DNA from 3 places in the Megasphaera jansseni genome. Region 2 is predicted to be linked to each of the others. Evidence: riboswitches for the same ligand, from Rfam matches in the RefSeq annotation. Region 2 holds a riboswitch; each other region holds the start of a gene.
What was found. A riboswitch is a leader RNA that binds a small molecule or an ion and turns the genes downstream of it on or off. The one in region 2 is predicted to bind ZMP and ZTP.
Positions count from the first base shown of each region.

Region 1 (9,996 bases), on a different contig from region 2:
TCTTGACGAGGGACCGGGCGATACATGCAATCAATTCTTCCATAGTATCCAGCCTCACTTACTTTTTGGATGCTTCAAACTGAGCCATGATGCCAGCTTTTTTGAAGATAGAACGGATCGTATCTGTCGGCTGTGCGCCTTTGCCGAGCCATGCTACAGCTGCTTCAGCATCGACGGTCAGACGAGAGTCCATGTCTTTGGACGGATCGTACATGCCCAATGTAGCAACCGGACGACCGTTGTTACGAGCATCGCGGGAATCAGCGACGACGACGCGGTAGATCGGTTTCTTTTTAGCACCTAAACGAGCCAAACGAATTTTAATCATTGAAAATCACCTCCTTGATATAGTATCTTATTTCCACAAAAAAGGGAAATCCATTAAAAAGGCAGACGCGGCATGAAACCCCGTCGTTTATTCTTTTGTGCTTTCTTGGCCTGCTTCATCATCTTCTGCATTTCTGCGAACTGCTTGATGAGGCGGTTGACATCCTGGACGCGCGTGCCGCTGCCCTTGGCGATGCGGCGCTTGCGGCTGTCCTTGATGAGCATCTTGGGATTGGCACTCGACCGTTCCTGGGCCGTCATGGATGTGATGATGGCTTCGATCCGCTTGAATTCTTTGCCATCCATGTCGACTTTGTCGAGTTCTTTCTTATATTTCCCGATGCCTGGGATGAGGCTCAGGAGACTGCCCATATTGCCCATCTTCTTGATCATATGGAGCTGGGACAGGAAGTCATCGAAGGTGAAGGTACCACTTTTCATGGTCTTCTTCATGTTTTCCATCGACTCTTCATCGAAAGCCGCCTGGGCTTTTTCGATGATCGTTTCGACGTCGCCCAAATCGAGGATACGCGATGCGTAGCGGTTCGGGTGGAATTCTTCCAGGCCGTCGAGCTTTTCGCTGACGCCGATGAACTTGATCGGTTTGCCCGTGACAGCCTTGATGGACAAGGCGGCACCGCCGCGGGCATCGCCATCGAGCTTGGTCATGATGATACCGTCGATACCGAGGGCTTTATCGAAGGCCGATGCAGCCGTAACGGCATCCTGACCGGTCATGGCGTCGACGACGAGCAGGATTTCATGGGGATGAACTTCATTCTTGATGTTGATAAGTTCGTCCATGAGGGTTTCATTGATATGTAAACGGCCGGCCGTATCGATGATGACGACATCGCGTAAATGGCTGGTCGCATAGGGAATGGCGTGCTGAGCAATGGCAACAGGGTCCTTGCTGCCCTCTTCGGTATAGACGGGCATGTCCAGTTCCTGGCCGAGGACCTGCAGCTGCGTGATAGCCGCCGGACGATAGACGTCGGCTGCGACCATGAGCGGGCTCTTGCCCTGGGACTTCAATTTCTTGGCCAGCTTGGCGGCCGTCGTCGTCTTACCAGCCCCCTGGAGACCGACAAGCATGATGATGGTCGGTGGCTTCGGAGAAATGGTGATGCGGCTCTGTGTCCCGCCGAGGAGTTCTGTCAGTTCATCGCGGACGATCTTGATGACCGTCTGTGACGCATTGAGGCTGCCGAAGACTTCTTCGCCGACGGCCTTCTCTTTGACTTTCTTGATGAAATCTTTGGTGACGGCAAAGTTGACGTCCGCTTCCAGAAGGGCGCGGCGCATCTCTTTCAGCGCTTCGCTGACATCCTCTTCAGAAAGCTTCCCTTTGCCGCGGAGTTTTTTAAATGCCGCCTGGAATCGTTCGGACAGACTTTCAAATGGCATAAGGGGCCTCCTTCTATAACTCTATTTCATGCAAAAGCTGTTTCGCTCTTTCAAGGGTTTGCGGTCCTTCCCGGTCGAGAAGCCGCTCTACTTCATCAATCTTATCCCGGACCGCATCATAGCGGGCCAGCAGATGAAGGCGCTGTTCGTAACTTTCCAGTGAATGGGAAGCGCGCTTGAGCATATCATAGGCACCTTGGCGGGAAATGTTCAGTTCCTCCCCGATTTCGCTCAGGGACAGGTCCATGTCGAAATACATTTCCATGCAGCGCCGTTGTTTCTCCGTAAGCAAAGGCCCGTATAAATCGAGGAGCCGTCCCTTGCGGACTACATCTTCAAGCATGGCTTCACCGCCTTTCAAACAGCGTACTTTGGTATTATAACGGAAACCGCCACGTCTGTCAAGTATTTTTACTTGTCAGAGTTCGTAGGGGCCGCCCAAAGGGCGGCCCGCAGGCCGTGCCTCGTGGATGCTTTAAATTTCGTCCCGTTTGCTAAAAACTACAAACTGCAAACTACCAACTATTACGGTACGATGGATACGCGGACGTCGTAGAAGGTGCTGCCGGCGCCTTCATCGGTCAGGCGCTGGGATGTGAGGACATTGATGGAAGCCCCCTGCCCTTTGACGCGTTCCCGCCACCAGACGCCTTCGCTGACGACCTGGCCCGGCACGGTCCGGTCGGAAATGACGACGGTGAAATCGGCCCGGCCCCGTTCATTGGCCAAGGTCACGGTCTGGCCGTCGCACAGGCTGTAGCGGGCCGCATCATCAGGATGGACGAAGAGGTCCATGGTGTGGGATGCCGTCAGTTCATCCCGTTCGTTAAAGGACGAATCGAGGATGCGCATATCCGGCCCGTTGACCAAGGCCAGGGGGCCGTCGTCTGCTGTAAGGGGCAGATAGTCCGGCAGGGCCGGCGTCAAGGCCGCATTGTAGATTTCGATTTTCCCCGACGGCGTCCCGAACCGGGTCTGGTAATCCGCCGGCATGGGCAGCGGCGTCGGCAGGCCCTGACGGAGGCGCTCCTGGTCGACGGGCAACGGCCACTTAGTCGTCGACACTGCCAGGGCTTCGACGAGGTCCCGTTCCGACTGGTCATAGAAGGCGTCCCGTATGCCCATGGCATGGGCCAGGTCACAGGCGACACGCCAGTTGGAGCGGCTCTGGCCGACGGGCGGGATGGCAGCATAGCCGCACTGGATCGTATAATTTCCATAAGAATAATAGGCGTCGTCGTGCTCCAGGGAGGTCGTCGCCGGCAGGATGATGTCGGCATAACGGGCTGTGTCGGTCATAAAGCGTTCGTGGACGACGGTGAATAAATCGTCCCGCCTGAGGCCTTTCAGGACCTGGTTCTGATCCGGCGCCGTACAGGCCGGATTGGACGAATAGACAAAGAGGCTGCGGATGCGGTCGTCTTCCGTCAGGGCCTGGCCGATACAGCACATGTTGACAACGCGCCGGCCCGGCTGCTTCCAGGCGGAATGGGTGACGATTTCTTTATCATAGGCTTTCGACGCCGACGCCGAAGTCAAGAGGCCTGCCCCCTGCTTTCCCCAGGCGCCGACGACGGCCGGCAGGCAGGTAATGAGGCGCGTCGTCATGGCGCCGTTGCGGTAGCGGGACTGGCCGCTGCCGAGGCGGATAAAAGGCGCCCGGGCCCGGCCATAAGCATGGGCCAGTCCGACGACAGCCGCTGCCGGCACACCGGTGATGCGCTGCGTTTCTGCTGGCGTATACTTGGACAGGACCGTTTTCTTCAAGGCATCCCAGCCGACGACGTTCCGGGCCAAGAAGGCTTCATCAGCCAGGCCGTCGCGGTCGAGGACGTGCATCATGCCCAGGGCCAGGGCGCCGTCCGTACCGGGGCGGACGGCGATGAAGTGGTCGGCCAGGTCGGCCGTCTTATGGCGATACGTATCGATGCACCAGACGACAGCCCCTTTGGCCCGGGCCGCTTCGACATCGTGGCGGAAGTGGATATTCGTAGCCAGCATGTGGATGCTCCAGAGGAAGATGCAGTCGCTGTCCTGCGCTTCCTGCGGCGCCGTCGGCATGGTACTTCCCATGACAGCCTTGAAGCCCCGCCCCTTGGCCAGAGCGCAGATGGTCCGGTCCAGTTCAGAAGCGCCCAGACGGTAAAAGAACCCGTGCAGGGCGTCGTGCTGGATGATGCCCATGGTACCGGCATAGGAATAAGGCAGGATAGCTTCGGCACCGGTGTCAGCGATGATGGCTTTCCATTCCTTGGCGATGTCAGACAACGCCTGTTCCCAGGAAATGGGCGTAAACTGGCCGCTCCCCTTGGGGCCGGTCCGCTTCAGCGGCGTCGTCAGGCGGCGCGGCGAATGGACAGTCCGTTCATAATGGGCCATCTTCGGGCACAGCGTCCCGCGTGTAAAAGGATGGGAGGCGTCGCCGGCGACGGATACGACGCGGCCGTCCTCAACAGACACGACGAGCCCGCAGGCATCGGGACAGTCATAAGGGCAGACAGATGTGTAGGTTTTCATGGTATCACCTCTTGTTTCGTGGAAAAAAGGAGCTGTCGCATCGCGACAGCTCCTTTTAAGCAGTTAGCAGTTAGGGGTTAGCAGTTAGCAGTTAGCAGATGGCATAACCCTTCGTGCGACAGCGCCTTTTCTTGTAGGGGCGCCACGTGGGGCGCCCGCTCTGGGATATGTACGATTTCCTTTTTCTTCCCAAGGGAAGCGCTTAGTGATGGAACAGGCGCAGGCTGGTCATGGCCATGGCGATGTTGTATTTATCGCACGTTTCGATGACGTTGTCGTCGCGGATGGAGCCGCCGGCCTGGGCGATGTAGTCGACGCCGCTGCGATGGGCCCGTTCGATGTTGTCGCCAAAGGGGAAGAAGGCATCACTGCCCAGGGCTACGCCGTGGAGCTGGGTAATCCAGGCTTTCTTTTCTTCCCGTGTGAGCGGTTCCGGTTTTTCTGTGAACAAGTCCTGCCAGATGCCGTCAGCCAGGACGTCTTCATCGTCATCGGAGATATAGACATCGATGGCGTTGTCGCGGTTCGGGCGGCGGACATCGTCGCGGAAGGGCAGGTTCAGGACCTTCGGATTCTGGCGGAGCCACCAGATATCGGCCTTGTTGCCGGCCAGGCGCGTGCAGTGGACGCGGGACTGCTGGCCTGCGCCGACGCCGATGGTCATGCCGTCTTTGACGTAGCAGACCGAGTTGGACTGGGTATATTTCAAGGTAATGAGGGCAATCATCAGATCGCGCTGGGCCGCTGCCGGGATATTTTTGTTCTTCGTCGGGATATTCTTGAAGAGGTCCGTCGTGATTTTGGCTTCGTTGCGTTCCTGTTCAAAGGTGACGCCATAGACTTCTTTCGATTCGACGAGGCGCGGCTTGTAGTCCGGGTTGATCTGGAGGACGCAGTAGTTCCCCTTCTTCTTGGTCTTTAAAATAGCCAGGGCTTCGTCACTGTAGCCCGGAGCGATGACGCCGTCCGAGACTTCCCGTTTGAGGAGCGTTGCCGTTTCGACATCGCAGACGTCAGACAGGGCGACGAAATCGCCGTACGAGCTCATGCGGTCGGCACCGCGGGCACAGGCATAGGCCGAAGCCAGGGGCGATAATTTCAGGTCATCGACCCAGTATATCTTTTTCAGGGTATCACTCATGTCCGTAGCGACGGCGGCCCCAGCCGGGCTGACGTGCTTGAAGGAAGCCGCTGCCGGAAGGCCTGTGGCTTCTTTCAATTCTTTGACCAGCTGATAGCTGTTGAAGGCGTCGAGCAAATTAATATAACCGGGGCGGCCGTTGAGGACCGTAAAGGGCAGGTCGCTGCCATCTTTCATATAAACCCGGGCCGACGACTGGTTGGGATTGCAGCCGTATTTTAATTGCAGTTCTTTCATGGTGATTCCTCCTGAATAGTTAAGCAAAAATAAAAAAATACCGACACTTCTGGAACGTTTCGCCCAGACGGTCGGCTCGTATGAATCATGCTCCCCGTGGTAACTCCACTTCCGTCAGTCACATGTTTCAGATTTATTATACCGTCCGCAGACGGGAGATGTCAAGAAAAAGGGCCGCCCTTCGGACGGTCCCTTTTTCTGTAGGGGCGCCACGTGGGGCGCCCCTACAGGATGATGTGATTTCCATTTCCCATTCGGTTTACTGGGAGAAACATCCAAATTCCGAACGGGGCGCCCACGTGCGCCCCCTACAGTGCCACGAGCCACTATCCTGCCTGTTGTTCAAAGATGTCCTGGGCCAGGCCCATGGGTTCATCGCGGAAGAGGCGTTCGTCCATGGTCTTCAGGTCTTCGGCGATATGCGGTACGAATTCCATCTGATTGAGGATGTCCTTCTGCAGATCTACGCCCGGTGCGATTTCCGTGAGGACTAAGCCCTTATCGGTGAGGACAAAGACGCAGCGTTCGGTGATGAACATGACCTGCTGATTGTGTTTGTGGGCATATTCAGCACTGAAGGTGATCTGGCCGACCTTATCGATGAACTTCTGGACAGCGCCTTCATGAGTGATGACCAGTTTGCCATCCCGGATTTCTTCGCGCAGGCCTTTGGCCGTGAAAGTGCCGCAGAAGACGACTTTATGCGTGTTCTGGGTGATGTTGATGAAACCGCCGCAGCCGGCGATGCGGTCTTTGAACTTGCTGACGTTGACGTCGCCTTTGGTGTTACATTCTGCCATGCCCAGGAAAGCCATATCCAGGCCGCCGCCGTCGTAAAAGTCGAACTGGTACGGATGGTCGACGATGGCATCGGCGTTAGCCGAACCGCCAAAGTCGGCGCCACTGGCCGGTACACCGCCGATCGGCCCGGCTTCGACGGTCAGGGTCAGCTGGTCGCCGATACCTTCTTCATTGGCTACGCTGGAGACGCCTTCCGGGATCCCGATACCCAGGTTGACGACGGCATTGGGCACGAGTTCCATCGCAGCCCGGCGGGCGATGACCTTGCGGGCATTGAGTTCCATCGGCGGAATCTGGGACAGAGGCATACGCATTTCACCGGTATAGGCCGGGTTCTGGACCTGGCGGACCTTGGACAAGACGATATAGTCGACGTCGATGCCCGGCAGGACGACGTGTTTCGGCGGAATCGTCCGGTTTTCAGCCAGTGTTTCGACCTGGACGATGACCATGCCGCCGCTGGCTTTGGCTGCCAGGGCCATGGGCAGGAGTTCCATACGGACTTCTTCGTTATCCGTCGATACGTTGCCGTTCAAGTCGGCGCAGGTCCCGTGGACGATAGCGACATCAATCGGGAACGGTTTGTACCACAGGTATTCTTCGCCATCCAGTTCCTTGACTTCGACCAGGTCTTCCTTCGTGATGCTGTTCAGTTTCCCGCCTTCGATACGGGGATCGACGAAAGTATTGAGACCGACGCGGGTGAAGAGCCCCGGTTTGCGGCCGGCGATGCTGCGGAACCACTGAGCCATCGTACCCTGCGGCAGGTTGTAGCCTTCGACCTTGTTGTCCATGACCAGTTTCCCCAGTTTGGGAGCCAGGTTGTAATGACCGGCAATGACCCGTTTCAGCATGCCTTCATGGGCGAAATGGCTGGCACCTTTGCTCACACCGTCACCGATGCCGGCCGTATGGACCAGTGTCAGCTGCTGCGGATATCCTGTCTTGGTAAAGCGGTCTTCCAGGGCCTGCAATACTTCTTCCGGCAATGCACACTGTGCAAAACCACAAACGGCGATAGTCGAACGATCTTTAATAAGCGATGCTGCATTTTCTGCTGTAATCAGTTTTGCCATGATGACTCCCTCCTTATAGATTTCCTTGCTTGACTTTGATGAGCTCTTTTTCTTCTCATCTTCTGGCTTTAGTATAACCCCTTTTGTCCTTGAAAAATACGCACAAAGCCGTGACAGAAAATGAAAAAGTTGCCTGGAGATGACAAACGTGACAAGGTCTTTCCTTGAAGGTGTCCCATCCAGGCTATATAATGAATATAAGGAATATATACGTATTCAATTTTACAATCGAAGGAGTCTTACTTATGAATCCTTATGCAGAAGTCCTCAAGCAGCTGCTGCAATATACGGAAACAAAATATACGACCTTATCCCAGGCCATCGACTATGACATGTCCTATATCAGCAAATGGGTCAACGGCGCCCGTCTGCCGGCTTCGCGCCATGCCGACCGCATCCACGAGGACATGGCCCGCTTCTTTGCTGGCATCGCCCAGAAACAGCACCAGGAAGCCGACCTGAAGCGCATCTTCTCCTTTGCCGACGATGGCCAGGACCTGGCTTTCCACCTCTACGACCTGCTAAGCCGGGCCTACCGCCAGGCCCAGGCCAAGACGGGGAAAAGCGAAAGCCGCGATCAGGCCATCCATTTCTACGCCGGCCGCGCCGACTGCCACACGGCCCTGCGCCAGCTGCTCCACCAATACCTGGAAGGCCTCCAGTCCCAGGGGATGCTGGTCATGACCGGCCAGTTCCACGTCCTCGACCAGAACGGCATCTGGCAGCTCCTGGAAGAATGTCACAACGACCGCTGGTCCTGCGATGTCCACTTAGGCCTGAAAATGGATGTCTTCGCCGACCATATGCCCCAGGCCGCCAGCAGCCTCTATCAATGCCTGGACCACTTGTTGACCTATAACTTCACGATGCATGAAATCGACCATGAATCGTACCGCAACATCATCGTCCTCAAAGACGCTTTTGCCTACCTCTATTACGTCGACGGCGACGACTACATCGACATGTGCCTGACCATTACCGACCCGGTCCAGGTCCGGGAGATCTACAAGAAGTGCTGCGCCTACATGATGGTCCAGCCCGTCCTCATGGAGCCCCGCCAGTCCCTGGGCATGGAAAAATTCGGCTACCGCGACATTTTCTTTACGTCCAACAACTACCTCTTCTTCCTGACCAACGGCCTGGAATTCCTCCTCCCCGACGAGGTCTATACGTCATTGTGCCAGCTCATCGACGAAGGGAAATATCCCAATGCCACCAAGGAATGGGTCCGGCGCATCCAGTACATCTGGTACCGTATCATCGAGCAGGGGCGCATGAAGATCATCATGCCCAAGAATTCCATCATCCGCTATCTGGAAACGGGCTGTTTCTACCTGACCGACATGAACTATCAGATGACGCCAGACGAAAGAAAGGCCCAGCTCAACCTCATCGTCGAAAAGATGAAGCAGAACTCGGCCATTACTTACGGGATCCTCCTCCCGGCATCGGGAGAAAGCAGTTATACGAATTTTTCCAATCTCGCCTTTTACGGCAATTATACATCGGCCTTCTTCAAGAAGAATACTCATCATATCCTCCCCCAGACCAAGCCCATCTACCTGCTCAACAATTCCCAGCTCATTTCCTGCATGCACGAGTTCTTCGACGGATTGAGCCGGTCGCCCCATTACAAAGGGTTTTCGGCCGAAAATGTCGAAGCCCTGCGGGGCCTCATCACGCCGCTCATGACGGTCCTGACCGAAGAGAACGGCGACGCCTAGTTGTCCGGCTTTTCCGGCTGGGAAATGCTGCGGACGGTGATCTTGAGGATTTCCACGGACATGCCCGTCGTGTATTCCACTTCCTGCTGGATATCCCGGCGGATGTGGCTCATGAGCTTCTTGATGTGCTGGCCGTAGGCAATGGTCAGGGACAGGATGATGGCCAGGCCATTGCGCGTCGAGTTGTAATTGATGGCCACCCGCAGGCGGTTGACCTTGGTGACGCCCGGACTCTTTTTCAGGGCATGGCGCACCAGCGCTTCCAGGACATCGTTGGAAAAGGTCAATTTCCCATAATAGCTGAAGACGGGCCGGACGACGGACCGTTCAAAGGGCGATATCTTCTTGCCGTTGCGACCGTAAAAGAAGGACCGGATCGGGTCCAGGAGGTAGCCCTGGAAATGGGGCTTCAGTTCCATCGTCGGCACGGGGATGATGTGCTTGCCCTCTTTGATGCGGATGGCCCGGGCCTTGGCGATTTCCGACGGGCACGACACGTCTTCGATGCGGATGAACTGCGATGCTTCCGGCAGCTGCAGGGACTCGCAGATGCGGTGGATCATGTGCTTCGACGTGCCCAGGATGAGCAATTTATCGGGATGGATCTTTTCCAGCGCCGCCCGCATGGCCGCTGCATCTTCAGGCTTGTTGAAAATAGCCCGTCGCACGGCTTTCAAGCGGTTCGTCTCTTCCTTAGCCGACCGGCCGGCGACGATGCGGTTGTGGTCGATGAGCAGGCCATCGTCGATGATGGCCTGGATATCGT
Region 1 is NZ_JBHYRR010000002.1:38,275-48,270, forward strand. Features, by position in the region: gene ACE418_RS00955 (KH domain-containing protein) at 1-43, opposite strand, end outside; gene rpsP (30S ribosomal protein S16) at 59-328, opposite strand; gene ffh (signal recognition particle protein) at 382-1,734, opposite strand; gene ylxM (YlxM family DNA-binding protein) at 1,748-2,077, opposite strand; gene ACE418_RS00975 (molybdopterin-containing oxidoreductase family protein) at 2,260-4,251, opposite strand; gene ACE418_RS00980 (phosphoribosylaminoimidazolecarboxamide formyltransferase) at 4,454-5,629, opposite strand; ZMP/ZTP riboswitch at 5,684-5,761, opposite strand; gene ACE418_RS00985 (acyl CoA:acetate/3-ketoacid CoA transferase) at 5,956-7,506, opposite strand; gene ACE418_RS00990 (hypothetical protein) at 7,752-9,230, shown strand; gene ACE418_RS00995 (Asp23/Gls24 family envelope stress response protein) at 9,227-9,996, opposite strand, start outside.
Region 1: linked by a shared signal. The riboswitch ahead of ACE418_RS00980 (phosphoribosylaminoimidazolecarboxamide formyltransferase) and the one ahead of ACE418_RS11355 (L-lactate MFS transporter) in region 2 are both predicted to bind ZMP and ZTP.

Region 2 (9,996 bases):
ACCTTGCAGAACGACCCGCAGGTCCGCACGGAAAGCGAAGGCCAGGATCCATACCGCCACGTCGTCATCTATTATCAAGAATAGTTTGTAATACAGAGTTTGTAGTTTGCAGAGAAAACCTTCAAATTTAAAGCCATCCGCTAACAACTAACTGCTAGCCACTAACAACTTTAAAGGGCTTGTCGTCGTGCGACAAGCCTTTTCGAGTATTAACTTTGTAGTTTTTAGGCTATGAAAGGAGTATTGCTATATGTACGATACGACCGATACGATTGCTGCCATTGCTACCCCGCTGGGGGAAAGCGGCATCGGCGTCATCCGTATCAGCGGCAGCCACGCCTATGACGTAGGCGATGCCATTTTCCGCAGCCCTTCGGGAAAGCCCCTGGCCCAGCGCCGGGACCGTTCCATCCAGCATGGCCTCGTCGTCGCCGATGACGGCCGTCCTGTCGATGAAGTGCTCATGCTCATTATGAAGGGGCCGCACTCCTATACGGCGGAAGACGTACTGGAAATCCAGTGCCACGGCGGCCGCAAGGCATTAGAAGAAATACTCGGCCTGGTCTTGTCTCACGGGGCCCGCATGGCCAATCCCGGAGAATTTACACAGCGGGCCTTCGTCAATGGCCGCATCGATCTGGCCCAGGCCGAAGCCGTCATGGATGTCATCCAGGCCAAGAGCCGCCAGGGCCTGACCAGTGCCGTCAATCAGCTTGAAGGGCGGTTGTCTAAGGTCATCGGTGCCATGCGCCATGATTTGACGGACTTCATTACCCGTCTGGAAGTCATGATCGACTATCCGGAAGAAGATCTGGAAGATATTACCGTTCCCGATGTAGCCGGAGCCATCCGCAAACAGCTGACGGCCCTGGACGATATGCTGGAGGCTTCTCACGACGGCCGCATCATCCGCGACGGCGTCATGGCCGCCATTGCCGGTACGCCGAACGCTGGCAAGTCGAGCCTGCTCAACCGTCTGCTCCAGGAAGACCGGGCTATCGTCACCGACGTGCCGGGGACGACGCGGGACGTCCTGGAAGAATGGATTTCCCTCAAAGGCGTTCCGGTCTGCCTCGTCGATACGGCAGGCATCCGGGAAACGGACGATACGGTCGAAAAAATCGGCGTTACCAAGGCCAAAGCCTACATGGATAAAGCCGATATCATCCTGGTCGTCATCGACTGCTCCCGGCCCTTGTCTGATGAAGACAGAGCCATCCTGGAAGACACGAAGGACAAGAATGTCCTGGTCATCCTCAACAAGACGGACCTCGTGCCCGTCATTACGGAAAAAGACCTGGAAGGGTATGGTCATCCCGTCCTCTCCTTGTCGGCCGGGACAGGCGACGGCCTGGATGCCTTGAAAGATAAATTGTTATCCCTGGCCTTGTCCCATGCCGATACGGCAGACAGTGCCCTGCTCACCAACACGCGCCACATCGAACTGGTGCGCCAGAGCCGGGAAGCCCTGCAGCGGGCCCTCGATTCCATCGAAGCCGGCATGCCCGTCGACTGTGCCGTCGTTGACCTGCGCGAAGCCTGGGAGCTTTTGGGCTCGATTACCGGCGATACCGTCCACGACGATATGGTCGAAGAAATTTTCAGCCGATTCTGTTTAGGTAAATAAAGAGGTGGAACCATGTTTGTAGTCGATACATACGATGTCATCGTCATCGGTGCCGGCCATGCCGGCTGTGAAGCAGCCCTGGCCAGTGCCCGCCTGGGCGCCAAGACCCTGATGGCGACGCTGAACTTAGATAATATTGCCCTCATGCCCTGCAATCCCGCTGTCGGCGGACCGGGGAAGAGCCATCTCGTCCGGGAAATCGACGCCCTCGGCGGCGAAATGGGCATCAATACGGATAAGACATGCCTCCAGATGCGCATGCTCAATACCGGCAAAGGGCCGGCTGTCTATTCCCTCCGGGCCCAGTCCGACAAGAAGATGTACCAGATGGCCATGACCAAGACCCTGGAAAACCAGGACCACCTCGACGTCAAGCAGCTCATGATCACGGACCTCCTCGTCGAAGACGGCGCCGTCACCGGCGTCAAGACGGAGCTGGACGAAGTCTATAAAGCCAAGTGCGTCATCCTGGCGACGGGGACTTATCTTAAAGGGAAAATCATCATCGGTACCTGCACGTATTCAGGCGGACCTATCGGCCAGCGGTCGGCGGAAGACTTGTCCGGGTCGCTCATCAAGGCCGGCCTCAAACTCATGCGCTTCAAGACCGGTACGCCGGCCCGCGTCGACCGCCGCACTCTGCGGACCGATGAAATGGCCAAACAGGAAGGCGACAAAGACGGCCATGCCTTTTCCTTCCTGTCGGAACGGAAAGACCGCAATAAAGAATGCTGCTGGTTGACCTTTACCAATGAAGAAACGCATAAGATCATCCGCGACAATCTCGACCGGGCGCCGATGTGTAACGGCATCATCACCGGCATCGGGCCGCGCTACTGCCCGTCCATCGAATCGAAAATCGTCCGCTTTGCCGATAAGAAGCGGCACCAGCTCTTCATCGAACCGGAAGGCGAATCGACGGAAGAAATGTACGTCCAGGGCATGAGTACCAGTATGCCGGCTGACGTCCAGTATGCCTTCCTGCGCACCATCCCGGGGCTGGAAGATGTCAAGATCATGCGGCCAGGCTATGCCATCGAATACGACTGCCTGGATCCGACGCAGCTCACGCCGTGGCTGGAAACGAAGAAGATTTCCGGTCTCTTTTCAGCCGGCCAGGCCAACGGGACCAGCGGTTACGAAGAAGCGGCCGCCCAGGGTCTCATGGCCGGCATCAACGCGGCCTTGAAGATCCAGGGGAAGGAGCCGTTCATCCTGACCCGTTCTGAAGCCTATATCGGCGTCCTCATCGATGACCTGGTCACCAAGGGCACGAATGAACCGTACCGTATCATGACCAGCCGCAGCGAATACCGGCTCATCCTGCGTCAGGACAATGCCGACCTGCGCCTGACCCAGAAGGGCTATGACCTGGGCCTGGTCACGCAGGAACGGTATGACCGCTTCACGGCCAAGAAAAAGGCCATCGAACAGGGCATCGCCGCCCTCCAGGCCATTTCCGTCACGCCGTCCAAGGCCAATCTGGAAAAACTGGAACGCCTGGGCACAGCGCCCATCCATACGGCCATCACGGCCTACGACCTCCTGCGCCGCAACGATGTCGACTACGAGGCCTTGCGGACGGTCTTCGACCTGCCGGAACTGGCCGCTGATGTAGAAGAAGAAATCGAAATCATGATCAAATACGAAGGCTATATCAGCCGTCAGATGGAACAGGTCGAAAAGATGAACCGCCTGGAACAGAAGAAGATGCCCGCTGATATCGTCTATGCCGATATCGACACCCTGTCGGCCGAAGCCCGGCAGAAACTCGATGAAATCCGGCCCTTGTCCTTAGGCCAGGCCAGCCGTATTTCCGGCGTTTCACCGGCCGATATCACGGCCCTGCTCATCGTACTGGAACAGCACAGCCGGGAGGAAAAAAATCATGTTTCGCAGTGAATTAGAACAGGCCCTGAAGGCCATGGACCTCAGCGTGTCGGACAACCAGCTTGGCCAGTTCTGCACTTTTAATGAAAGGCTGGTAGAAACGAACAAGGTCATGAACCTGACGGCGATTACCGACCCGAAAGGCGTTGCCATCAAGCACATGGCCGACAGCCTGTCCTGTTACGACCCGGCTTATTTCAAAGACGGAGCTTCTGTCCTCGATCTGGGGACGGGTGCCGGTTTTCCCGGCCTGCCTTTGCTCATCTACCGGCCAGACCTGAAAGTGACTTTCTTCGATTCCCTGCAAAAGCGCCTGACTTTCCTGGAAAATACGGTCCGCGAGTTAGGTCTGACGGCGTCGTTCCTCCATGGAAGGGCGGAAGAGATGGCTCATAAGCCGGAATACCGCAGCGCTTTCGACATCGTCACCAGCCGGGCCGTCGCCCGCCTGAATATCCTGGCCGAATGGGCTCTGCCTTATGTGAAGATCGGGGGTTATTTCATTTCCCTCAAAGGGGCCCAGTATGAAGAAGAACTGGCTGAAGGCGAAAAGGCCCTGCAGATCCTGGGCGGCAAAGTCGCCGAAGTCCGGCCTGTCCGCCTGCCAGGGCTCGATGACGTCCGCGCCGTCCTCTACATCGAGAAAGTGAAGGACAGCCCGAAGAAATATCCCCGCAAGCCTAAGATGGCTGCGAAAAATCCCTTATAAGAGAAAGAAGTGTACGCCATGTCTTTGAAAAAAATCTTATGTCTGGCTGCAGCCGCCTGTCTGACCGTGTCGGCTGCCGTCTTTGCCGATACGCCACAGCCGCCTGAAATCAGCGCTCATGCCGCCTATGTCATGGATGCCGATACGGGGGACACGCTCTATGCCAAAAATGCCGATGACCGGGCTTATCCGGGCAGTACGACGAAAATCATGACCGGTCTCCTCGGCGTCGAATTAGGCAAGGCCCAGGGCAAAATGGACCAGCCCCTCAACATTACCAGCGACGTCTACAACATCGAAAGCGACGCGTCTGTCCTGGGAATCGATCCTGGCGATCAGATCACCCTGCGCCATGCCCTGACGGGTATGATGACCGTATCCGGCTGTGATGCGGCCATTGCCGTGGCAGAAACGGTTACGCCGACCCAGGCTGATTTTGTTGCCAAGATGAATGAAAAAGCCGCCGCCCTGGGCTGCACGAATACCCACTTTGCCAATCCCCATGGCCTGCCGGACAGCAATCACTATTCGACGGCCCGCGATATGGCCGTCATCGCGGCCTATGGCATGAAAATGCCGGAATTCCGCGATATGGTCAGCCACAGTGAATACGACATGCCCTATATCAACGGCGGGTCCAAGCACTGCACGACGACGAACTACTTCCTGACCAGCGGCTTTCCCGGTGCCAATGGCATCAAGACCGGCACGACCAATGCCGGCGGCCCCTGCCTGGTCGCTTCGGCTACTCAGGATGGCCGGACGGTCATCGCCTCCATCATGAATTCGGATGACCGCTTCGGCGATGCCCAGAAATTGATGAGCTATGGTTTTTCCGTCCTGAAACCGGTAGAACCGGCAGAAAACGTCTATATTCTGCGCCAGGCACCGGCAGGCCAGACCTTGTCGGATATCAAGGAAAAACAGGCCCAGGCAGCCGAACTGGCAGCAAAGCAGAAGCAGGATGCAGCTACGGCTGCCGCTTCTACGGCAACGGCCAAAGCCTCTGCCAAAACGGCTACAGCCGTAAAGACGACGACTGCCAAAACCACAGCGAAAGCCGCTGCCAAAGCCAATACGGCTGAGGCCAGTAAGCCGGCTGTCTCCAGCAAGACTTACGTTCCCTTTTCGCTGGCTGCCTAAAAATGGATATTGACAATCGCCGGCCCTGTCCGTATAATTAAGTGCATCAGCAGATTCGTACAGGACTGACGGAATCAAGTGGAATAACCACGTGAACTGTACGGAGCTTTTCATGCCGACCGTCTGGGCAAGAGTATGCTACATATTCTTGAGTCAGGCGGCCGGTATTTTTTTTCGCCAGCCTGGCTCCTCACAAGGAGTGTTGTCTAATGAAACGAAATCGCTGGCTCATCGCCCTATCTGCTATGGGGCTCCACCTCTGTATCGGCAGTGTCTACGCCTGGAGCGTCCTCACCAAGCCCATCATGGAATCCATGGGATTCACCCTCAAGGAAACGACGTGGACCTTTTCCCTGGCCATCCTCTTCCTCGGCTTGTCGGCAGGATTTTTGGGCAGTTTTGTCCAGAAAATCGGTCCCCGCAAGTCCGGCCTCTTATCCATGACCTGCTTCGTCACTGCCATGTTCGGTACGGCTGCGGCTCTCTATGCCCACAGCCTGCCCATGCTCTACTCTTTCTACGGCGTCATCGGCGGCGTCGGCCTGGGGACGGGTTATATCACACCGGTGTCGACACTGGTCAAATGGTTCCCGGAAAACCGGGGCTTTGCGACGGGCCTGGCTATTATGGGCTTTGGCTTTGCCAGTCTCATTGCCGGTCCGGCCATGCAGCTGCTGGTCCAGCACTTTGGCTTGGTGGCTAACTTCATCATCCTCGGCTGTGTCTATATGGTCGTCATGACGGCATCGTCGCTCTACCTGGCTCCGCCTGCAGCCGGAGACGTCCCGGTCAAGGCGGAAAAAGCATCTTCTGTCGAATACGCCGACGCCCAGCCGCAGTTCACCGTCCGCCGGGCCATGAAGACCTGGCAGTTCTACGCCATCTGGTGGCTCTTCTTCACCAACATCACCTGCGGCATCGCCCTGTTGTCCGTTGCTTCGCCGATGGCCCAGGATGTCGTCGGCATGTCGCCGATGGCGGCAGCTTCCATGGTCGGTATCATCGGCCTCATGAACGGCGCCGGCCGCATTGCCTGGGCGACCATATCCGATTACATCGGCCGTTCGGCTACGTATGTCCTCTTTTTTGCCATCGAAATCCTGGCCTTCTGGCAGCTGGCCCGCGTTACCAGCGCCTTTAGTTTCCAGGTCCTGGTCCTGCTCATCATTTCCTGCTATGGCGGCGGCTTCTCGTGCATGCCGGCCTATCTCAGCGACCTCTTCGGCACGAAATACCTCAGTGCCATCCATGGCCGCATCCTCACGGCCTGGGGCGCTGCCGGCGTCGCCGGTCCCCTGGTCCTGTCGCTCATCAAAGAAAATACCAATAGTTATGCCGTTACCCTGTACTTCTTCGTCGGCGCCTTCACTGTCGCCCTGGCCCTGATGCTCTTCCTCAAATACCGCACCCGCCACGGCATCGCCTGCGTCGCAGAAGCACGGGGATGATCGTTCATCGTAGGTCGTAGGTCGTTCGTCGTAGGGGACGCTCTTTAACCTCTCAGACCGCCTTCGGCGGCCAGCTCCCCTATAAAGGGAGCCTTGGGCGGCCTGCGGGGCTGTCTCACGAAGGTTTCTGCCATCATGTGCCGTCCTTTTTTTGTGGTTTGTAGTACGGAGTTTATAGTTTGCATAGAGAATTTTAAATTTAAAGCCATCTGCTAACCACTAACGGCTAGCCACTAACCACTTAAAGGGGGTGTCGCGCTTGCGACACCCCCTTTACATATGTGAATAAAATCACTTAATGAGTTGGATGCATAGATGAATGAAAATGATTGCTTTTTAATTATAATGATTGAAATTGATTGAAAATGATTGAACATAACGGTATAATGTGGCCAAAGGAGGATAAAGGGAAGTGATACGATGTTGACAGAGGAAAGACATGAAAAAATCATGCGTCTTGTCAATACGAGTGGGGCCGTTTCGGTTCAGGACTTAGTGAGTTTTCTGAACATTTCCGAATCGACGGTCCGCCGGGATTTACTTACGCTGGACCGGGAAGGCCGCCTGCGCCGCGTCCATGGCGGTGCTACGACGCTGCGCGACGATTCTTCATATGAAGCGGATATGGAAAATTTACAGGACAAGTATTCCATTCATATGAGCGAGAAGCGCCGCATTGCCCAGTATGCGGCCAGCCTGATCAAGAAAGATGATTTCGTCTATCTCGACGCCGGTTCGACGACGGAACAGATGGCCGATTTCCTGGCCGGTTCCGAAGCGACTTTCGTGACCAACAGCATTCCGCTGGCCCAGAAACTGGGGCGCAGCGGCAGCCGCGTCTACATCCTGCCCGGACGGGTCAAAGGCGATACGGAAGCCATTGTCGGCAGTGATATGCGGGATATGATTGGCCGCTATCATTTCACCAAGGGATTTTTTGGAGCCAATGGGATCGCTCCCCATTCCGGCTGTACGACGCCGGATGACGAAGAAGCTGTCTGTAAGCGCGCTGCCGTAGGCCAGTGCCTGGACCGCTTCGTCCTGGCCGATTCCAGCAAATTCGGTTTATCTTCGCACATTACATTTGCAGACTTATCAATGGTTACCCTGATTACGGCCAAAGATGAAGAACACATCGATTATCGGCCGTATCAGCAGATTACGGAGGTGCATATCCTGTGATTTATACAGTTACGTTCAATCCATCGTTAGACTATGTCGTCCACATGAAGACCTTTACGGCCGGTGACATCAACCGGGCGGAACAGGAAATGATCTATCCCGGCGGCAAAGGCATCAACGTGTCCCTGGTCCTGGGAAACCTTCATATCCCTTCTAAGATGCTCGGCTTCATCGCCGGTTTTACGGGCCGGGAAATTGAACGTCTGGCCAAAGCCAACGGCGGCGATACGGATTTCATCGTCCTCGATGAAGGCTGCTCGCGTATCAACCTCAAAGTCAGCGCCGATGATGAAACGGCTGTCAACGGCATGGGACCGCATATCCCCGAAGAAAAGCTGCAAGCCCTGCTGGCTCAGATCGATACCCTCAAAGCCGGTGACACCCTGGTCCTGGCTGGCAGTATCCCCAACGATATCCCCGATGATATTTACGAACAGATCCTCAGACGCCTCCAGGACCGCGACATCCGCGTCGTCGTCGATGCTACCGGCGACCTGTTGAAGAATGTCATCAAATATAAACCGTTCCTCATCAAACCGAATAACTTTGAATTAGGCGAATTGTTCAGCGTCGACCTCCATACGGATGAAGAAATCATCGTCTGCGCCAAACAGCTCCAGGCCATGGGGGCCCGCAACGTCCTCGTATCCCTCGGCGGCGACGGCGCCCTGCTCCTCGGTGAAGACGGCCAGGTATACCGCCGCCAGTCCCCGAAGGGCACGCTGGTCAACTCCGTCGGTGCCGGCGACAGCATGGTCGCTGGGTTCCTGGCTGGTTTTGAAGCGTCTAAAGGCGACCTCCAGGAAGCCTTGAAAATGGGTATCAGCGCCGGCAGCGCTTCGGCATTCCATGAATGGCTGGCTACGGAAGACGATATCAAGGAAGTATACGCTGCCTTGTAAAGAAACGCGCATTTTTATATAGAGTTGAGAAGAGAAGGAGAGACATAATGCGTATTGTAGATTTACTCAAGAAACAGAGCATCGACCTCAATGCGTCTGTAGCCGACAAGGCCGCTGCCATCGACCACCTGGTCGACCTCATGGCTGCCGGCGGCAATCTGAATGATAAAGAGCTGTACAAACAGCGCGTCCTCGCTCGTGAACAGGAAGGCAGTACGGGTATCGGCGAAGGCATCGCCATTCCCCATGCCAAGACGGAAGCCGTCAATGAACCGGGTCTGGCTTCGATGATCGTCCGCGACGGCGTCGACTACGAAAGCCTCGACGACGAACCGGCTCACTTATTCTTCCTCATCGCCGCTCCGGCTGGCGGTGCCAACGTCCACCTGGAAGTATTGAGCCGTCTGAGCCGTATGCTCATGGACGACGACTTCCGCGACAACCTGATGAAAGCCCAGACGCCGGAAGAATACCTGTCCATCATCGACAAGGCCGAAGCCGAACAGGTCGCAGCTGAAGAAGCGGAAGCTGCTGCTGAAGCCGCAGCCGAAGAAGCACCGGCTGAAACGGAAACGGCTGCTCCGTCGGACCGCCCGTACGTCATCGGCGTCACCGCCTGCCCGACGGGCATTGCCCACACCTACATGGCCGCCGAAGCGCTGGAAAATAAAGCCGCTGCCATGGGCGTCGACATCAAAATCGAAACCAATGGCTCCGGCGGTGTCAAGAATCATCTGACCCAGGCCGATATCGACCGCGCTGTTGGCGTCATCGTCGCCTGCGATAAAGACGTGCCGGTCCAGCGTTTTGCCGGCAAGCCGGTCATCTTTACGAAAGTTGCCAACGGCATCAAGATCCCAGAAGAACTCATCCAGACCGTCCTCGACGGCAAAGCTCCGATTTATCAGGGCAATGAATCGTCGTCGGAAGCGGTCGATGTCGAAAGTGCTGAAAAAGAAAGCGTCGGCCGTCAGATCTACAAACACTTGATGAACGGCGTATCCCATATGCTGCCCTTCGTCATCGGCGGCGGGATCCTCATCGCCCTGGCCTTCCTCTGCGATATGGATAACGCCGGTACGGCCAACTTCGGCA
Region 2 is NZ_JBHYRR010000033.1:2,975-12,970, reverse strand. Features, by position in the region: gene jag (RNA-binding cell elongation regulator Jag/EloR) at 1-84, shown strand, start outside; gene mnmE (tRNA uridine-5-carboxymethylaminomethyl(34) synthesis GTPase MnmE) at 251-1,627, shown strand; gene mnmG (tRNA uridine-5-carboxymethylaminomethyl(34) synthesis enzyme MnmG) at 1,640-3,529, shown strand; gene rsmG (16S rRNA (guanine(527)-N(7))-methyltransferase RsmG) at 3,516-4,226, shown strand; gene ACE418_RS11360 (D-alanyl-D-alanine carboxypeptidase family protein) at 4,245-5,369, shown strand; ZMP/ZTP riboswitch at 5,421-5,505, shown strand; gene ACE418_RS11355 (L-lactate MFS transporter) at 5,579-6,817, shown strand; gene ACE418_RS11350 (DeoR/GlpR family DNA-binding transcription regulator) at 7,268-7,999, shown strand; gene pfkB (1-phosphofructokinase) at 7,996-8,901, shown strand; gene ACE418_RS11340 (PTS fructose transporter subunit IIABC) at 8,949-9,996, shown strand, end outside.

Region 3 (9,996 bases), on a different contig from region 2:
ATATGCTGCAAGTCTTGTATTTCGATGTCATGCGGATCGATCCCAAACGACCTCACTGGCCGGACCGGGACCGTTTCGTCCTCTCCAAGGGCCATACGGTACCAGCCCTGTATGCGACGCTGGCTGAACGGGGCTTTTTCCCGGAAGATGAATTGTGGCACCTGCGCCAGTGCGGGGCTATGCTCCAGGGCAATCCCGATATGAATACGACGCCAGGCATCGACATGACGACGGGATCCCTGGGACAGGGCTTGTCGGCGGCCAATGGCATGGCGATGACAGCCAAATTGGACGGGGCAGACTGGCGGGTCTATGTCATTGCTGGCGACGGTGAAATCGAAGAGGGTCAGATCTGGGAAGCGGCCATGTCGGCAGCCCAGTACAAGCTGGATAACCTGACCTTGTTCATCGACCACAACGGATTGCAGATCGACGGATCCAATGAAGATGTCATGGACGTCATGCCCATTGCCGACAAGTTCCGGGCCTTCCGCTGGCATGTCCTGGAAATCGACGGACACGATTACGACGCCATCCGCACTGCATTGCAGCAGGCCCGGGCCGTGAAAGGGAAGCCGACGGCCATCATCGCCCAGACCATCAAGGGCAAAGGCGTATCGTTCATGGAAAATGCCGTGTCCTGGCATGGCAAGGCGCCGACGAAAGAAGAATGTGAACGGGCGTTACGTGAATTAGGGGGCGAAGACTGATGGCTATGGCAACACGCGATGCCTACGGGCATCTCTTAGAAACGGAATTGTATAAAAATCCGAAGATTGTCGTCCTCGATGCGGATTTAGGCTCGTCGACGCGGTCGATGGCTTTTCAGAAAGTGGCACCAGAACGCTATTTCGACATGGGCATTTCTGAACAGGATATGATGGGTACAGCGGCTGGCTTTGCGGCCTGCGGCAAGATTCCCCTGGCCAGTACCTTTGCTGTCTTTGGCACGGGCCGGGCTTTTGAACAGATTCGAAACTCCATCTGCCTGCCGCGGCTCAACGTCAAAATCTGTGCCACCCATGCCGGTCTCAGCGTCGGTGAAGACGGAGCGACGCACCAGTCCGTCGAAGACATGGCCATCATGCGCAGCCTGCCGAATATGACCGTCGTCTGTCCGGCCGATGGCGCCGAAACGGAAGCCGTCATCCGGGCTGCCGTCGCCCATGATGGTCCGGTTTACGTGCGCATGGGCCGGGCCAAGGTCGGCGATGTCTACCAGGGCAGCTGTCCTTTCCAGTGGGGGAAGGGGACGGTCCTGCGCGACGGCTGTGATGCCGCCGTCATCGCCACGGGGCTCATGGTCCAGGAAGCACTGAAAGCAGCCGACATCCTGGCCGACCGGGGCCGTCAGGTCATGGTCATCGACATGGCCGCCATCAAGCCTCTCGACGAAGAACTGGTCGTCGCTGCGGCCAAGAAGACGGGCTTCGTCGTTACAGCCGAAGAACACAGCGTCATCGGCGGCCTGGGCGGCGCCGTTGCGGAAACCTTGTCGCGCCGCTGTCCGACCCGCCAGGCTTACGTCGGCATCGGCGACTGTTTTGGTGAATCCGGCAAGGCCGCAGACCTCCTGAAAAAATATGGCCTGACGGCAGAAGCCATTGTCGACGCTTGCCTTTTGGCCTGATTTTCAGTATGATAAGAAGCGGCGGACGCTGTGCGCCAAATTGAAGAAAGGAAACACCCATACATGATAACTACAGAAGCGATGATGAAATTACAGAATGGCAGTGATGTCCGCGGCGTTGCCGTTGCCGGCGTCCCCGGTGAAGACGTCACCTTAGTCCCGGAAGCGGTCAACCGCATTGCCGCTGGATTTGCCAAGTTTTTAGCCAAGAAGCTGCATAAACAGACGAGTGACCTGCGCATTGCCGTCGGCCACGATTCCCGCGTGTCAGCGGGCATGATGAAAGACGCTGTCTTCGGCGGGCTCCTCGGCCAGGGCGTCCACGTCACGGACTGCGGCCTGGCTTCGACACCGGCCATGTTCATGTCCATTATTTTTGAAGATACCCACATGGATGGCTCCATCATGATTACGGCCAGCCATCTGCCGTATAACCGCAATGGCCTGAAATTCTTTACCGTCGACGGCGGCCTGGAAAAGAGCGAAGTCAAAGAAGTATTGACCCTGGCTTCGGGCCTGTCGGCCATGGCCGTATCGTCGGCAGCGATTGCCTCGCTGGACCTGATTGACCTTTACGCCCTGCACCTGCGCCGCAAAATCTGCGCCGGTCTCTGCTCCGGCATGTACGACCGTCCTCTGGAAGGGATGCATATCGTCGTCGATGCCGGCAACGGCAGCGGCGGTTTCTTTGCCACCAAAGTCCTGGCTGAACTCGGCGCCGATACGACGGGCAGTCAGTTCCTGGAACCGGATGGCATGTTCCCGAACCACATCCCCAATCCGGAAAATGCCGACGCCATGGCCTCTATCCGCAAGGCCGTCCTCGATAACCAAGCCGACCTGGGCCTCATCTTCGACACGGACGTAGACCGCATGAGCGCTGTCCTGCCCGATGGGGAAGAAATCAACCGCAACGCCCTCATCGCCATGATGGCTGCTATCCTGGCTCCGGATTATCCGGGCAGTACCATCGTCACTGATTCGGTCACATCCGATGAACTGACGACGTTCCTCCAGGATGAACTCCACCTGGTCCATCACCGTTATATGCGGGGCTATAAAAATGTCATCGATGAATGTATCCGCCTCAACCAGGCTGGTACGGTCTCGCCGCTGGCCATCGAAACATCCGGGCACGGCGCCTTGAGTGAAAACTACTACCTCGACGATGGGGCATATCTGGCCGTCAAACTGCTCATCGCTGCGACGAAAGCCAAGAAGGAAGGCAAACAGCTCGGCGACCTCATTGCCAAACTGGGCCATCCCGCTGAAGGCGTCGAATTCCGCCTGAAGATTACCGGCACGGATGATGTCCAGGCTTATGGTGCCGACGTGCTCAAGCAGTTCGAAGAACGGGCGGCTCAAGCGGGCATCACTATCGCCAAACCGTCTTATGAAGGCGTGCGTCTCGTATTCCCCAACGGCTGGGCCCTGCTGCGCATGTCTCTTCACGACCCCAACATGCCGCTGAACATCGAAAGCAAAGAAAAAGGCGGCTGCCAGCAGATTGCCGTCCAGGTGAAAGGCCTGCTCACCGGTTTTGAACACCTCGATACTTGCGTGATCCAGTAAGACATCCTACAAAAAGAACCCTTGACCGAAGGGTTCTTTTTTTGTATAATGAAGCCATAATCATGTGACTGACGGAAGTGGAGTTACCACGGGGAGCATGATTTCTTGAAGCCGACCGTCTGGGCAACCTTCCAGCGGAGCGGCCTTTTTTTATGCAAAGAACAGGAGTGACAACTACTATGGCAAAGGTATTGAGCGATATCGAAATTGCACAGCAGACGAAATTAGAACCGATTACGGCCATTGCGAAACAAGTCGGCCTCACCGATGATGACTTGGAACTCTACGGAAAATATAAAGCGAAGATTTCTTTTGACGCCATCAAGCGCCTCGCGAAGAATGAAGACGGGAAACTGGTCCTGGTCACGGCTATCACGCCGACACCGGCTGGTGAAGGCAAGACCTTGACGACTATCGGCCTGGCCCAGGCCCTGAACTACATGGGCCATAAGGCCGTCGTCGCCTTGCGCGAACCGTCCCTGGGTCCGGTCTTCGGCATCAAAGGCGGTGCTGCTGGCGGCGGCTATTCCCAGGTCCTTCCCATGGAAGATATCAACCTGCACTTCACCGGTGATATGCACGCCATTACGGCAGCCAACAACCTGCTGGCCGCAGCTATCGACAACCACGTCCATCAGGGCAATGCCCTGCGCATCGACGTACGCCGCATCATCTGGAAGCGCGTCATGGACATGAACGACCGGGCCCTGCGCAATATCGTCGTCGGCATGGGCGGTAAAGTCTGCGGTTTCCCGCGGGAAGACCACTTCATGATTACCGTCGCTTCGGAAATCATGGCCGCTCTCTGCCTGGCCAGCGACCTCATGGACCTCAAGAAACGCATGGGCGACATCACCGTGGCCTATGACTTGGACGGCAATCTGGTCACGGCTCGCCAGCTCGGCGTCGAAGGCGCCATGGCCATCCTCATGAAAGATGCCATCAAGCCGAACCTGGTCCAGACCCTCGAACACACACCGGCCCTGGTCCATGGCGGTCCTTTCGCCAACATCGCCCACGGCTGCAACTCCGTCGTCGCTACCAAACTGGCCATGAAGATGGGGGACATCGCCGTTACGGAAGCCGGTTTCGGTGCCGACCTGGGTGCTGAAAAGTTCATGGACATCAAATGCCGTTTTGCCGGCATCAAGCCGGATGCTGTCGTCATCGTTGCGACTGTCCGTGCCCTGAAGATGCATGGCGGCGTCGACAAGAAGAACTTGCAGGAAGAAAATGTCGAAGCCTTGAAGAAGGGCTTTGCCAACTTGGCTAAACACATCGAAAATATGCGTCTCTTCGACGTACCCGTCGTCGTAGGCATCAATAAATTCATCAGCGATACGGATGAAGAAATCGCCACACTGCGCAAACTCTGCGAAGATTACGGCGTCGAAGTCGCCCTCAACAACTGCTGGGCCGAAGGCGGCAAAGGCGGCGTCGAAATGGGCGAAAAGGTCCTGAAACTGCTGCAGCAGCCGAAGACCCCGTACAAACCCCTCTATGACGTCAACGCCTCGATTCCTGAAAAAATGGAAACCATCGTCAAGAAAGTCTACGGCGGCGACGGCGTCATCTTTGAAAGCAATGCCCAGAAACAGATTAAAGAACTGGAAGCCTTTGGCCTCGACAAAATGCCGATTTGCGTGGCCAAGACGCAGTACTCCCTGTCGGATAACCCGGCGCTCCTGGGAGCCCCGAAAGGCTTCAAGGTCACGGTCAAGGACGTCCGCGTCTGCACCGGTGCCGGCTTCATCGTCTGCCAGACGAGCAATATCATGACTATGCCGGGTCTGCCGAAAGTGCCGGCTGCCAACCGCATGGATATCGACGAAAACGGCGTCATTACGGGATTGTTCTAAGATGGATTTTACACAATTCCAATCCATGCCCCTCGACGGGCTCCTGGAAGTCACGGCTTCTAAGGAACCCGTTCCCGGCGGCGGCGGCATCGCCGCTATGACCGCTGCTTCGGCAGCAGCGCTTGTAGAAATGGTCGCCAACCTGACCATCGGCAAGAAGGGCTATGATGAAATCGAGAAACTTATGGTGTCCATCCGCGACAAGGCTCACGGTCTGCGCCAGCGCTACCTCGACGGTATCGCTGAAGACGCAGCGGCTTTCGATGGCGTCATCCGCGCCGTCCGCCTGCCCAAGGATATGCCGGACCGGACGGCTAAGGTCCAGCAGGCCTTCAAGGATGCGGCCCTATCGCCTTTTGAACTGGGCAAGGACATTTTCGTCCTCCTCCAGCTGGCGGAACAAGTCGTCCGCTATGGCAACGCCTGGGTCATCACTGACGGCGTCATTGCTACCATGAACGCCAGAGCAGCTATGCGCTCGGCCTTCTACAGCGTCCGCATCAACCTGAAATCCATCAAGGATGAAGCCTTCGTGACGAACACGATTAATGAAATCCGGGAAATCGAAGAAAAAGCGGCGATCGTCGAACAAAACGTAGAATATGAATACCGGAAGCGGTGAAAAAAGCTTGTCGCATGTGCGACAAGCTTTTTTTGTGGCTAGTAGCTAGTGGCTAGTGGTTAGCAGATGGCTTTAAATTTAAAGATTTTCTCTGCAAACTACAAACTCTGTGCTACAAACTATAAAGTAAACGGGGCATCACATGATGGCAGAAACCTTCGTGCGACAGCCTCTTTTTTTGCAGTCAGCGGCCAACCCCTAACCCCTAACCCCTAGCCCCTAGCCACGAGCCACATCTTGTTATCTTTCTCGGGATACCGTATAATAGAAATATTAACGAAAGGAGAATTTTATGTTTGATTTTAATATACTTTCTATTATTGCCGGGATTCCCGGCCTGCTCATCGCCCTGGTCATTCATGAATATGCCCACGCCCAAATGGCAGACTGGATGGGTGATGATACACCGCGCCTGATGGGGCGGCTGACGTTGAATCCGGTAGCCCATATCGACCCGGTAGGTTTGATTATGCTGCTGGTCGCCCAGTTCGGCTGGGCCAAGCCGGTCACGATACAAGTCGGCAATTTCCGGAATTGGCGGAAAGGGGAGATATGCGTGGCCCTGGCCGGGCCGGTGTCCAATCTGATCACGGCCTTCATCACCCTGGTCATCGAAGTCGTCTTTGTCAAGCTCCATCTCTTTACGACGACGGCCCTGCCCATGGTCTTGCATCTCATCGTCTTGTACAATGTCAACTTTGCCATCTTCAACATGATTCCCCTGCCGCCGCTGGATGGCTCACGGGTCCTCATGTGCTTTTTGCCGACGTCGTGGAATTATAAGTTGGCCAGTCTCGAACGCTACAGCTTCCTCATTCTCATCGCCCTGATGATGACGCCTTTTTTCACGTATATCCTTATTCCCTTGCAGCGGCTGGTCTTCGCCTTGTTCAGCTTGATTTTGACACCGTTCCTATAAAGGAGGAATTCTTATGACCTGTAAAAAAATAATGGCAGCGGCTTTGTTGTGGGCAGCTTTGACGGTTCCGGCCGGTGCTTTTGACTACAACCAGTCTGTCGATGAAATCGCGGAAAGCCCGCTTACGGCGTATCAGACAGTCTATCTCGGCATGCCGCGGGCCGATTTCGATGCTAATTTCTCTATCCTGCCTGACTGGACCTTCTATGGAAGCACCGTATCCTTCACGGAACGGGCAGAACGGACGTCTGTCGTCAAGAACGTATCCGTCACGGAAGGCATCGAAATCTTTTCTGCCGATACGTCGGCCAAGGGAAAGGTCCTGGCTTTCGACAATTACTTCAAGACGACTGATAAGGCGACGGCCAAGAGCATTTATTCCCGCCTGGTAGCGACGATTTATTCCAATATGGAAAATTTCCCAGTCAAACAGAGCGATAAAGAAGTCGAATGGACCCAGGATGACGTGTCGATTACCGTCGCCTTTGACGGCCAGAAAGATGCGAAAGGGCAATATATCGTCTATATCCGGCGCTACAACAACAAAATATTGAAGTAACCCTTTTATTGACAACCATATTGACAACGAACATAAGACCGTATATAATGTGAGTGTAACGAATTTTACCTTTTGACTTTTAGCTTCTTGATAGGAGTTGATTTTATGAATCGCGTCAAAACCGTATTTCTCATGACGGCCCTGGCGGGCATCCTCATGGCCATCGGCGGCCTCATCGGCGGCCGCAGCGGCGTCATGGTCATGTTCCTCATCGCTACGGCGATGAACTTCTTTTCCTACTGGTTCAGTGATACCATGGTCCTGAAAGCCTATCGGGCACAGGAAGTTGGCGAAGACCACTATCTGTACCGCATCGTCGCCGACCTGGCCCAGCGGGCGGATCTGCCCATGCCCCGGGTCTACATCATCCCGACGGAAGTGCCGAATGCCTTTGCTACCGGCCGCAGTCCGTCTCATGCAGCCGTTGCTGCGACGGCAGGGATCCTGGACCTTCTCGACGAAGATGAAATCCGCGGTGTCCTGGCCCACGAAATGAGTCATGTCCTGCACCGGGATATCCTCATCAGCACCATCGTGGCCTGCTTTGCCAGCGCCATCGGTATGATTGCCAACATCGCCCAGTGGGCTGCCATCTTCGGCGGCGGCCGCGATGACGACGGCGACGGCAATCCCATAGCCCTCTTGGTTACGGCTATCGTAGCTCCGCTGGCTGCGTCTGTCATCCAGCTCGGCATTTCCCGGACACGGGAATATATGGCCGATGAAGAAGGGGGACGTATGATCGACGATCCCATCGCCCTGGCCAGAGCCTTGGCGAAAATCGATAACTACGCTCATCACTATGCGCTGCCCGGTGCGACCAAGGCGACGGCTCACATGTGCATCATCAATCCCTTCGCCGGTGCCGGCAGTGCCATCGCGAACCTCTTCAGTACCCATCCGCCGACAGAAAAACGCATCGAACGCCTGGAAGAACTGGATAAAGAATTACATGGTTAATGATTTACTGTAGGGGCTGTCGCACGAAGGTTTCTGTCATCATGTGATGCCCCGTTTACTTTATAGTTTGTAGCACAGAGTTTGTAGTTTTCAGAGAAAAGCTTTAAATTTAAACCCATCCGCTAACAACTAACAACTAGCCACTAACAACTTGAAAGGAGCTGTCGCGATGCGACAGCTCCTTTTTCTATTGCATTTTCCGTCAGACAAGATATAATAAAACCATTGCAATAGAATGTAATCGTGAGGAGGAAGGCTGGTTGGCAGAATATATCATGCTGCAGGGGACGAGTTCCCATGTCGGCAAGAGCATCATTACGACGGCTTTATGCCGCATTTTCTTACAAGATGGGAAACGGGTCGTACCTTTCAAGGCACAGAATATGGCCTTGAATTCCTATGTCACTGCTGATGGCCGGGAAATGGGACGGGCCCAGGTCGCCCAGGCCGAAGCTGCCGGTCTGCTGCCTATGGTGGCCATGAATCCCGTCTTGTTGAAGCCTACAGGCAATGCCTGCTCGCAGGTCATTATCGATGGCCGGCCTGTAGGTAATATGTCGGCCCGGGAGTATCATAAAGGCTATGCGCTCCAGGCCTTCGACGCCGTCAAACGGGCCCTGGGAGAACTGGATAAGGCTTACGATACGCTGGTCATCGAAGGGGCGGGCAGTCCGGCAGAAATCAACCTGAAAGACCACGATATCGTCAACATGCGCGTTGCCAAATACCTCGGCGCGCCGGTACTCTTAGTAGCTGATATCGACCGCGGCGGTTCGCTGGCTGCCTTAGTCGGTACGCTGGAACTGCTCGACCCGGACGAACGGGACCTGGTCAAAGGCCTGGTCATCAATAAATTCCGCGGCGACGTATCGCTGTTCACGCCGGCCATCGACTTTTTAGAAAAAAAGACAGGCAAACCCGTCCTGGGCGTCGTGCCCTATGTCGATGACTTGGGCATCGATGAAGAAGATTCCGTATCCCTCGATGACAGGGAACAGCGCCCGGATGGCGATAAGGTATCCATTGCCGTCGTCCAGGTACCTAAGATTTCTAACTTTACCGATTTCGACAGCCTGGCCCGGGAAGACGACGTCGCCTTGTACTATGCCCGCCATCCCCGCGACCTGGCCGGGGCCGATGCCGTCATCCTGCCGGGCAGCAAGAATACGACAGAAGATCTGTGTTTTCTCCTGGAACAGGGATGGGGCCGGGCTTTACAGTCTTTCATCGGCCAAGGAAAGGCTGTCATCGGTATTTGTGGCGGCTATCAGATGATGGGTGATGCCATCTGTGACCCGGAAAAGACGGAATCTGATTTGGGCCGTGTCGAAGGGCTGCATCTCCTGGGCGTGACGACGACGTTCGTTTCCCGGAAACTGACCTCTCAAATTAGTGCCGATTGCCGGAACCTGCCTTTCTTAGGCCATCTTTTGTCTGTCCCCAATCTGACCGGCTATGAGATCCACATGGGCCGGACCGAACGGGATGGCAGCGATACGTATCCTTTCGTCGTCACCAGCCGTTCCGGAGAGCCCTGTGAGAGCCTGGCCGGTGCTGCCAGGAAGGATGGTCTGGCCTGGGGAACTTATATCCACGGCATTTTTGATAATGACGGATTCCGCCGCCAGTTCCTCAACGCCCTGCGGATCCGCAAGGGTTGGCAGCCACTGCCGGTGACGCTGCACTATCGGCAGGAAAAAGAAGAGAAATACGACCGCCTGGCCCGGATTGTCCGGGAGTCTCTGGACATGAAACGCCTGCGGCAGATTATGGAAGAAGGAATACAATGATTACTGTACTCACCGCTTTTATCGTAGATTTCATCATCGGCGATCCCCATACGAAACTGCATCCCGTCGCCCTTATCGGACGCTG
Region 3 is NZ_JBHYRR010000003.1:112,135-122,130, reverse strand. Features, by position in the region: gene ACE418_RS02240 (transketolase) at 1-710, shown strand, start outside; gene ACE418_RS02235 (transketolase family protein) at 710-1,630, shown strand; gene ACE418_RS02230 (phosphohexomutase domain-containing protein) at 1,694-3,202, shown strand; ZMP/ZTP riboswitch at 3,257-3,334, shown strand; gene ACE418_RS02225 (formate--tetrahydrofolate ligase) at 3,382-5,061, shown strand; gene ACE418_RS02220 (cyclodeaminase/cyclohydrolase family protein) at 5,063-5,683, shown strand; gene ACE418_RS02215 (site-2 protease family protein) at 5,976-6,602, shown strand; gene ACE418_RS02210 (hypothetical protein) at 6,616-7,161, shown strand; gene htpX (zinc metalloprotease HtpX) at 7,267-8,121, shown strand; gene ACE418_RS02200 (cobyric acid synthase) at 8,382-9,911, shown strand; gene cbiB (adenosylcobinamide-phosphate synthase CbiB) at 9,908-9,996, shown strand, end outside.
Region 3: linked by a shared signal. The riboswitch ahead of ACE418_RS02225 (formate--tetrahydrofolate ligase) and the one ahead of ACE418_RS11355 (L-lactate MFS transporter) in region 2 are both predicted to bind ZMP and ZTP.